Regions from separate parts of the Kineococcus esterisolvens genome, predicted to be linked through region 1. Evidence: predicted binding sites of a transcription regulator. Region 1 holds the regulator's gene; each other region holds the start of a gene.
The links. The regulator LexA, encoded in region 1, represses DNA repair genes until DNA is damaged. The targets are predictions, from matches to a motif close to TCGAACANNTGTTCGA.
Positions count from the first base shown of each region.

Region 2: a site for LexA is predicted at 1,262-1,277, ahead of ACRYR8_RS05360 (glycoside hydrolase family 127 protein). Genes of this name have one in related genera too.
Region 3: a site for LexA is predicted at 1,340-1,355, ahead of recA (recombinase RecA). Genes of this name have one in related genera too.

Region 1 covers NZ_JBJLRI010000077.1:3,593-6,861, reverse strand. The annotation lists gene ACRYR8_RS18155 (ATP-dependent DNA helicase) at 1-842, shown strand, start outside; gene ACRYR8_RS18150 (aspartate/glutamate racemase family protein) at 905-1,573, shown strand; gene lexA (transcriptional repressor LexA) at 1,598-2,329, opposite strand; gene ACRYR8_RS18140 (LysM peptidoglycan-binding domain-containing protein) at 2,640-3,095, shown strand.
Region 2 covers NZ_JBJLRI010000009.1:46,295-49,563, reverse strand. The annotation lists gene ACRYR8_RS05370 (Gfo/Idh/MocA family oxidoreductase) at 1-150, opposite strand, end outside; gene ACRYR8_RS05365 (LacI family DNA-binding transcriptional regulator) at 147-1,163, opposite strand; gene ACRYR8_RS05360 (glycoside hydrolase family 127 protein) at 1,319-3,269, shown strand, end outside.
Region 3 covers NZ_JBJLRI010000031.1:271-3,539, reverse strand. The annotation lists gene ACRYR8_RS11405 (DUF3046 domain-containing protein) at 18-239, shown strand; gene ACRYR8_RS11400 (SMP-30/gluconolactonase/LRE family protein) at 256-1,239, opposite strand; gene recA (recombinase RecA) at 1,510-2,550, shown strand; gene ACRYR8_RS11390 (regulatory protein RecX) at 2,547-3,089, shown strand; gene ACRYR8_RS11385 (putative quinol monooxygenase) at 3,185-3,269, shown strand, end outside.

The DNA.
Region 1 (3,269 bases):
CGCTGCACGTGGCGCCGCTGTCGGTGGCCGGGCTGCTGCGCGAGCGGGTCTTCACCGACCGCACCGTGGTGGCCACGTCCGCCACCCTCACCCTCGGCGGCTCCTTCGACCCGGTCGCGGGTGCCTTCGGGCTGCGCACCGGTGGGCGCGACCGCGCCCCGTGGACGGGGCTGGACGTCGGCAGCCCCTTCGACTACCCCCGGCAGGGGATCCTCTACGTGGCCCGGCACCTGCCGCCGCCGGGTCGCTCGGGCGTGGCCGACGCCGTCCTCGACGAGCTCGCCGCGCTGCTGGACGCCGCAGGTGGGCGCACCCTGGGCCTGTTCTCCTCGCGCCGGGCCGCCGAGGAGGCCGCTGCCGGGGTGCGCGAGCGCACCGGCCGCACCGTCCTGTGCCAGGGCGACGACCGGCTTCCGCGCCTGGTGCGCCGGTTCGCGGACGAGCCGGCGACCTCCCTGTTCGGCACCCTGTCGCTGTGGCAGGGCGTGGACGTGCCCGGCGCCGGCTGCCAGCTCGTGGTGATCGACCGCATCCCCTTCCCCCGCCCGGACGACCCGCTGATGTCGGCGCGCGCCCGGGCCGTGGACAGCGCCGGCGGCAACGGCTTCCTGTCGGTGTCCGCCGCCCACGCGGCGGTGCGGCTCGCGCAGGGCGCGGGGCGGCTGGTGCGCGCGGCCGGCGACCGCGGCGTCGTCGCGGTCCTCGACCCGCGCCTGGCGACGGCCCGCTACGGCGGCTTCCTGCGCGAGAGCCTCCCGGCCTTCTGGCCCACCGCCTCGCCCGAGGTGGCCCGCGAGGCGCTGCGCCGGCTGGACGCCGCCGCGGCTGCGCCGGGCGGGTGAGGATCCGGGGCGGACAGGCCCCGGGGGCTGACCGCGCAGCCGTCACCTGGCATCCTCGGTCCGTGGCCACCGTCGGCTTCCTGCACACCGCGCACGCCCACGTGCGCGCCTTCCGCGACCTCCTGCACCAGCGCGACGACACGGTCGACGACCGGCACCTGGTGGACACCGGGTTGCTGTCCGGCGCCCGCGAGCACGGCGCGGCGAGCGTGCGCGCGGCCCTCGCCGACCGGCTGCGGCGGCTGGTGGCCGAGGGCGCCGACGTCGTCGTGAGCACCTGCTCGGAGACGGGTCCGGAGGCCGAGCGCGTCGGCGCCGAGGTGGGCGTGCGGGTCCTGCGCGTGGACCGGCCGATGGCCGAGGCCGCGGTGCTGGCCGGGCGGCGCATCGCCGTCGTCAGCTCGCTGCCGCAGGCGCGCGCCACGGTGCTCCCGCTGCTGCAGGAGTCGGCCGCCGCGACCGGGAGGACCGTCGAGCTGGTCGACGTGCGCTGCCCGGGCACCTGGTCGGCCTTCGAGGCCGGGGACGTGGTGACCTACGTCACCTCGGTGGCCGAGGTGGTGCGGCGCTGCGTGCGCGCCGCGTTCCCGCCGGTGGACGTGGTGGTGCTCGCGCAGGCGAGCATGGTCGACGCCGCGCCGCTGCTGCGGGACCTGGGCCTGCCCGTGCTCACGTCGCCGCGGCTGGCGGTCGAGGCGGCGGTGGAGCTGGTGGTACCGGTCGGCCGCTGACGGGCGCAGCCCCGCGGGTGCCCCTCAGAGGCTGCGCAGCACCGCCGTCACGCGCCCCAGGACCACCGCGTCGTCGCCGTCGATCGGCTCGTACAGGTCGTTGCGCGGAAGCAGCAGCACGTGGCCGTCCCTGCGCTGCAGCACCTTCACGGTGGCTTCCCCGTCGATCATCGCGGCCACCACGTCGCCGTTCTCGGCCGTGGGCTGCTGGCGCACGACGACCCAGTCGCCGTCGCAGATCGCCGCGTCCACCATGGAGTCGCCGACCACCCGCAGCATGAAGTGCTGCCCGGCGCCCACCAGCTGAGCGGGCAGCGGGAAGACCTCCTCCACCAGCTGCTCGGCGAGGACGGGGGCGCCGGCCGCGATGCGCCCGACGACGGGCACGTACGTGACGGCGGGCCGTTCGTCGGCGGCGGTGGCCCCCTCGCCGGCCACAGCGCCGTGCGCCGGCGCAGGGGCGACGACCTCCAGGGTGCGCGGGCGGCGGGGGTCCTTGCGCAGGTACCCCAGGCGCTCGAGGGTCTTCACCTGGTGGGCGACACTGCTGGGGCTGGTGAGCCCGACCGCCTGGCCGATCTCGCGCATGCTGGGCGGGTACCCGCGGCGCTCCACCGCCTCCCGGATCGTCTCCAGGACCCCGCGCTGGCGTGCTGTGAGCCCCCCGCGGTCGGGGTGGCCGTCGGGCAGCTGGTGCACCGACGCCCCGGCCGCGCCGGGGTCGTCCCGGTCCTCGCCGTGCAGCAGGTCCGTCACGTCCACTCCCCGTCGTCCCACGAGCACCGCGGCGTCCCGCGGCTGCGATCACGCTACTCGGGCGGGCCCCGGACCTCAAACACGTGTTCGAACGTGTCGCGCCGTGCCCGAGGTGCGCCGGAGGGCGCCGGGGCGGCGGGCCGTGTCGGGGGCGGGTGGCAGCGTGCGCACGCCGCCCCCCCCGCGGGGTCGCGCGCGCCGCGCGCCGGTCGTGCGCGGGGCTTGCGCACCCCCCGCCGGGCGGTGGTAGAACAGCCCCGCCCGTTCGAACACCCGTTCGACCGGGCTCCCGAGCCGGAGGTCCTCACCCGTGAGCAGCACCGCCCTCGCCCTCTCACCCCTGGCGCCCGGCCACCGTCCCGTGCGCGCCCGCCGGGCCCCCGGGGGCCGTCCGTCCCCCGCGGTGCGCTGCGCCGCCGCAGCCCCCCGCGGGCCCGTGCGCCGTCCGTCCCGCGCCCCGCGCCGGGCCCTGCGGCTGACGCGGCGCGGACGGCTGGCCGCCACGTGCACGACGGCCGGCGTGCTGGCCGGCGTGGTCCTGGCGGTGTCGGCGGCGGTGGGCGGGCCGGCCGCCGCGGGCGGGGTGCCGGGGCGCGCCCCGCACGTCCTGACGGTGCTGCCCGGGCAGACCCTGTCGGAGATCGCCACCGAGCTGGCGCCGGGGGAGGACTGGCGGGAGGTGGCCGCCGAGATCGCCGAGGTCAACGGCCTGTCGTCGCCGGCCCTGCGCGCGGGGCAGCGGCTCACCCTCCCCGAGCTGGACTGATCGGCGCCCGGCCGTGCGTGGTGTCCACAGCAGCCGGGGGCAGGTTGCCGACGCCGACACCGGCGACGTACCGTCACCCCACGATCAGGACCCTGGGCCGCCCCCGGGGACGGCGCCGCCCGCCCGGGCGGGGTCCGGGGCGGGCGGCCGGGGCGCCGCGTGGGAGGAACCAGG
Region 2 (3,269 bases), on a different contig from region 1:
CTCCCCGGCCGAGCCGGGGTCGCGGGACAGGACCGCGGTGACGTGCAGGTGCTGCGGCAGGCGGCGGGCCAGGCGCAGGAGCATGCCCGCGCGGTAGCCGGTGCCGACGAGCGCGAACCGCGCGGGCCCGCCGGGGCCCGCGGCGCTCACACGCCCACCGTGGAGGCCCGCACCACCAGGCGCGTCGGCATCGTCGTCGTCCCGGCGACCCGGTTCCCGGCGACGGCGTCCAGCAGGAGTTCCCCCGCCCGGCGCCCCATCGCCTCCAGCCCCAGCGCGACCGTCGTCAGCGGCGGGCGCGAGGCCAGGGCGATGACGTCCCAGTCGTCGAAGCCCACGACGGCCACGTCGTCGGGGACGCGGCACCCGGCGTCGCGCAGCCCGTCGCACACCCCGCGGGCGATCTGGTCGCTGCCGCAGGTGATCGCGTCCACGTCGGGGTGGCGTCGCAGCAGCACGTCGGCGGCCAGGCGGCCCCAGCGCTCGCTCCAGTCACCGTGCAGCGGCTCGCTCACCAGGTGCCCGCCGGCCTCCGCGACGACCGCGTCGCGGCGCACCACGGCCGCGTGGTGGTCGGCCGGCCCGGTCACGTGGGCGATGCGGCGCCGGCCCAGGTCCAGCACGTGCCGGACGGCCGCCGCGGCCCCGCCACCCTGGTCCACCACGAGGCTCGTGTCGGCGGGGTCCTGCGAGGGGGTGAAGGCGTACACGACCGGCAGGTGGTCGGGGGCGGCGACCGGCGGGCGGGGTTCGGTCCGCCGGCCGGTGACGATGATCCCGTCCACGCGCCGCGCCAGCAGGGTGCGCAGGTAGTGCTGCTCGCGCAGCGGGTCGTCGCGGCTGTCGCACAGCAGCACGACCATCTCCCCGGCACCCAGGGTGTTCTCCGCGCCCAGCATCACCGGGATGGAGAAGCGGCCGAAGCTGTCGGTGGTGATGAGCCCCACCGTGTAGCTGCGCCCCGAGGACAGCCCGCGACCCAGCGAGTCGGGGGTGAACCCCAGCTGCTCGGCGGCGCGGCGCACGCGCTCGCGGGTCTCGGCGCGCAGCTGCCCGGTGCCGTTGAGCGCCTTGGACGCGGTGCCGGGGGAGACGCCCGCGAGGGCGGCGACGTCCACGATCCGCGGTGGGGCGCTCGTCCCCGGAACGCTCGTTTCCGTCATGCCGCGCCTCCTCGTCGTCGCCGGGCGCCGTACCCGGAGCGGGGATCCTCGACTGTACCTCCCTTGACGGTGCCGACCAGGGGTCGTAGCGTGCGCCGCAGAAAACGTGTTCCGTCGTTTCCGGCGGAAGCGGCGGACGACTCGACGGAGAGCTGATGACCACGACCGCGTCCCCCACCAGCACCACCGCCCCGGCGGCGGTCGCACCGGCCGCCCCCACCGCGGACGCGGCGGTCGTGCTGCGCCCGGTCCCCTCGGGCGAGGCCCGCATCACCGGCGGCTTCTGGCACGAGCGCCAGGACGCCAACCGCCGCCAGGCCATCCGCACCGGTTACGAGAAGCTCGAGACCGCGGGCAACCTGCAGAACCTGCGCATCGCCGCCGGCACCGCCGCCGGCGAGGTGCGCGGGCCGATCTTCATGGACTCCGACGTCTACAAGTGGCTCGAGGCCGCCGCGTGGGAGTACGGCCGCGAGCCCGACGAGGAGGTCCTGGGCTGGATCCGCGAGATCAGCGACGTCGTCGCCGCCGCGCAGGCCGAGGACGGGTACCTCGACTCCGTGCAGCAGGTGCGCGGGAACGGCGCGCGCTACGTCGACCTGCCGTGGAGCCACGAGCACTACTGCGCCGGGCACCTCTTCCAGGCCGCCGTGGCGATCCGCCGCGCCACCGGCGAGACCCGCCTGCTCGACGTCGCCGTCAAGCTCGCCGACCACCTCGTCGCCACCTTCGGCCCCGGCAGGACCGAGGAGGTCGACGGGCACCCGGTCGTCGAGATGGGCCTGGTGGAGCTGTACCGGGAGACCGGGGACCGCGCCTACCTGGACCTCGCGCAGTGGTTCGTCGACGCCCGCGGCCACGGCATCATCGAGCGGCACGGCAAGGAACCCACCTACTTCTCCGACCGCGTGCCGGTGCGCGAGGCGACCACCGTCGAGGGGCACTCGGTGCGCGCGGTGTACCTGACGGCCGGCGCCGCCGACGTCGCGGCCGAGACCGGCGACGCCGAGCTGCTCGCCGCGCTCACCCGGCAGTGGGAGGGCATGACCTCCACCAAGACCTACGTGACCGGCGGCATCGGGGCGCGCTGGGACTTCGAGCAGTTCGGCGACCACTACGAGCTGGGCCCGGACCGCGCCTACGCCGAGAGCTGCGCCGCCATCGGCAGCGTCCAGTGGTCCTGGCGGATGCTGCTGGCCACCGGCGAGACCCGCTACGCCGACCTCGTCGAGCGCACCCTCTACAACGCGTTCCTGCCCGGCGTCTCCCTGGCCGGCACCGAGTACTTCTACGTGAACCCGCTGCAGCTGCGCGACGGCGCCCACCCCGACGAGGAGCGCAGCCCCGCGCACGGCCGCCGCCCCTGGTTCGACTGCGCCTGCTGCCCGCCGAACATCATGCGCACCCTGTCCAGCCTGGACGCCTACGTCGCGACCACCTCCGCCGACGGGGTGCAGCTGCACCAGTTCGCCACCGGATCGGTGCACGCGGACCTGCCCGGTGGTCCCGTCGAGCTGGTCGTGAGCACCGACTACCCGTGGGACGGCACCGTCCGCGTGGAGGTCCGCGAACCCGGCCAGGGGGAGTGGGAGCTCGCGCTGCGCGTGCCCGGCTGGGCCGGGGGTGCCACCGCCGTCGTCGCCGGCGAGCAGGTCGCCGTCACCGCGGGGCAGTACCTGCGCGCGCGCCGCACCTGGGCGGCCGGGGACGTCGTGGAGCTCGTCCTGCCGATGGGCGTGCGGGTCCTGGAGGCCGACCCGCGCGTCGACGCCGTGCGTGGCGCCGTCGTCGTCGAGCGCGGACCGCTCGTCTACTGCGTGGAGCAGCCCGACCTGCCCGCCGGCCTCACCGCCGACGACGTGCGGGTGCGGGTGGCCGAGCTGCGCGGTGCGCGGGCCGAGCACCGCCCCGACCTGCTCGGCGGGGTGTCCGTGCTCCGGCTGCCCGTGCACCGGGCCGTCGGCGCCGCCGCCGGCCCCCTGTACCGGCCCGCCGGGGACGAGGCGCCCGAGCAGGCGCAGGAGGAGGTCGTGGAGGTCCCCGCGGTCCCGTACTACGCCTGGGCCAACCGCGAGGTCGGGTCCATGCGCGTCTGGCTCCCGCGGG
Region 3 (3,269 bases), on a different contig from region 1:
CGTGACACCCTGCCCGCGTGCGAGTCAGCGAGTTCTGGGCCCTGGTGGAGGACGAGTTCGGCGGCGCCTACGGTCGCTCCCTCGCGCACGACCAGGTGCTGCTGGCCCTGGGGGAGCGCACCCCGCTGCAGGCCCTGGAGGCCGGTGAGGAGCCCAAGCGCGTGTGGCTGGCGCTGTGCGACGCGATGGACGTGCCGCCGGAGCGGCGCCTGGGCAGGGACCGCCCGCCCCGGCGCTGAACCGCGCGGCGCGCCCTCAGTCCCGCAGCCACCACAGCCCGGCACCGGTGGCGCGGGTGCGCAGCCGGTACAGGCTCGTGGACGCCGCGATGAACACGTCGCCGCCCTCGGGGCCGCCGAAGCAGAGGTTCGCCACGACCTCGCCGACGACGACCTCCAGCAGCCGGGTGCCGTCGGGTGCGAGGACGGTGACGGCGTCGCCGTTCGAGGTCCACACGTTCCCTGCGGTGTCGACGCGGAAGCCGTCGGCCAGCCCGCGGTCCACCGCCGCGAAGACGCGGCCGTTCTTGGCCACCGGCCCGCCGGGCCGCGCGTCCGGCCCGCGCCCGCCGGGGGTGCCCCGCCGCACGTCGTAGACGCGGATCAGCCGGTTCGACCCGGCGCCGGGCGTGGCGGCGGCGGAGGTGTCGGCCACGTACAGCAGGGACTCGTCGGGGGAGAACGCCAGCCCGTTGGGCTCCTCCACGTCCGCCACCACCACGCGCAGCTCACCGGTGGCCGGGTCCAGGCGGAAGACGAGGTTGTCGCCGTACTCGCGGAAGCCCTCGTACCCCTCCTCCGGCACGCTGATGCCGTAGGGCGGGTCCGTGAACCACACGGCGCCGTCGGAGGCGACCACGACGTCGTTGGGGGAGTTCAGGCGAGCCCCCGCGTACGCGTCCGCCAGGACGGTCGTGGAGCCGTCCCGCTCGCGCCGCTCCACCGAGCGCCGCCCGTGCGAGCAGAAGACCTCGCGGCCCTCGCGGTCCAGGGTGCGGCCGTTGGTGAACCCGGCGCGCTCGCGGTCCACCCGCAGGCCGTCGGCCTCGTCCCAGCGCAGCACCCGGTCGCCGGGGATGTCGCTGACGAGGACGGCCTGTTCGCCCGGCAGCCACAGCGGGCCCTCGGCCCACGTGCTGGCGCTGCCCAGGTGCTCCAGGCGGGTCCCCTCGTCCAGCAGGCCGCGCCCGCGCTCGTCCAGGACCTGCGGCTGCCCGGGGACCGGGGTGGTGCTGCTCACGTGCGCTCCGTCGCTGCTCGTCGGGTCCCGCCGCCCGGCGGGTGGCGGCAGCCTAGGCGGCCGGCGGGGCGACGCGCCCGGGACCGTGCGGGACTGGGCGTCGAACACCTGTACGGATAGGATCGCGGGTGTTCCACAGGGGGCCGTCCGGTCCCGCCCTCCACACGCCGGGCCGCGTGCGCCGTTCGTGTCGGAGGCGGGTCGTAGCGTTCCCCGGGTCGGAAGAACACACCGGGCCGAAGTGTCGGCCACCCCAACCCGAGGTGAGACATGCCCGCTCCTGCGGACCGCGAGAAGGCCCTCGAATCCGCCCTGGCCGCGATCGACAAGTCGTTCGGCAAGGGTTCCGTCATGCGCCTGGGCGACGAGAGCCGCCCGCCCATCGAGGTCATCCCCACCGGGTCGATCTCCCTCGACGTGGCGCTCGGCATCGGCGGCCTGCCGCGCGGGCGCGTCGTGGAGGTCTACGGCCCGGAGTCGTCCGGCAAGACGACCGTGGCCCTGCACGCCGTCGCCAACGCGCAGAAGGCCGGCGGCATCGCCGCCTTCATCGACGCCGAGCACGCGCTGGACCCCGACTACGCCGCCAAGCTGGGCGTCGACACCGACGCGCTGCTCGTCTCCCAGCCGGACACCGGCGAGCAGGCCCTGGAGATCGCGGACATGCTGATCCGCTCCGGGGCGCTGGACATCATCGTCATCGACTCCGTGGCGGCCCTGGTGCCCCGCGCCGAGATCGAGGGCGAGATGGGCGACAGCCACGTCGGCCTGCAGGCCCGCCTCATGTCGCAGGCCCTGCGCAAGATCACCGGTGCGCTGAACCACTCCGGCACCACGGCGATCTTCATCAACCAGCTCCGCGAGAAGATCGGCGTGATGTTCGGCTCGCCGGAGACCACGACCGGCGGTAAGGCGCTGAAGTTCTACGCCTCGGTGCGCCTGGACGTGCGGCGCATCGAGACGCTGAAGGACGGCACCAACCCCGTCGGTAACCGCACCCGCGTCAAGGTCGTCAAGAACAAGGTCAGCCCGCCGTTCAAGCAGGCCGAGTTCGACATCCTCTACGGCCACGGCATCTCCCGCGAGGGCGGCCTGATCGACCTCGGCGTCGAGCACGGCTTCGTGCGCAAGTCCGGCGCCTGGTACACGTACGAGGGCGACCAGCTGGGCCAGGGCAAGGAGAACGCCCGCGCCTTCCTGCGCGACAACCCCGACCTCGGCGACGAGATCGAGAAGCGCATCAAGGAGAAGCTCGGCATCGGCGCCCGTGTCGACGCCCCGGCCGAGGCCGAGGCCGAGGTGGCGTTCTGAGTCGAGGCCCGCGCGGTCAGCGGCCTCCCGGTCCGGACGAGAACCCGGACCGGGAGGCCGACCCGCACGACGTCGCCCGCGCCATCGCGCTGCGCCAGTTGACGATGGCGCCGCGCACGCGTGCCCAGCTCGCCGAGAGGATGGTCGCCAAGGACGTTCCCGAGCAGGTCGCCACCGACGTGCTCGACCGGTTCGAGGAGGTCGGCCTCGTCGACGACGGCGCGTTCGCCGAGGCGTACGTGCACTCCCGCTCGCGCAGCCGCGGCAAGCGCGCCCTGGCGCAGGAGCTGCGCCGCAAGGGCGTGGACGAGGAAACCGCGCGCGACGCCCTGGAGGGCGTCGACGCAGAGACCGAGGAGCAGGCGGCGCGCGACCTGCTGCGCCGGCCCCTGGCCGCCAGTCGCGGGCTGGACCGCGCCACCCGCCAGCGCCGGCTCGCCGGGGTCCTCGCCCGGCGCGGCTACTCCCCGGGGCTGGTCATGCGCCTCGTGCGCGAGGCCCTCGGTGAGGACGAGGCCGCCGAGGCGCTGGAGGACTGACCCGCTCGACGGCTGAAGCGCCCGAGGGCCCCTGCAGCGGGTGTGGCCCGTGCTCACGTGACTACCCTCGCGGCAGACCGCGACGAGGAGGACCCGTGAGCATCACGTCCCTGCTGGACCTGCGCCTGAAGCCCGAGGCGCTCGCCGACGCCCCGGCGATCATCACCGAGACCCTCGCGG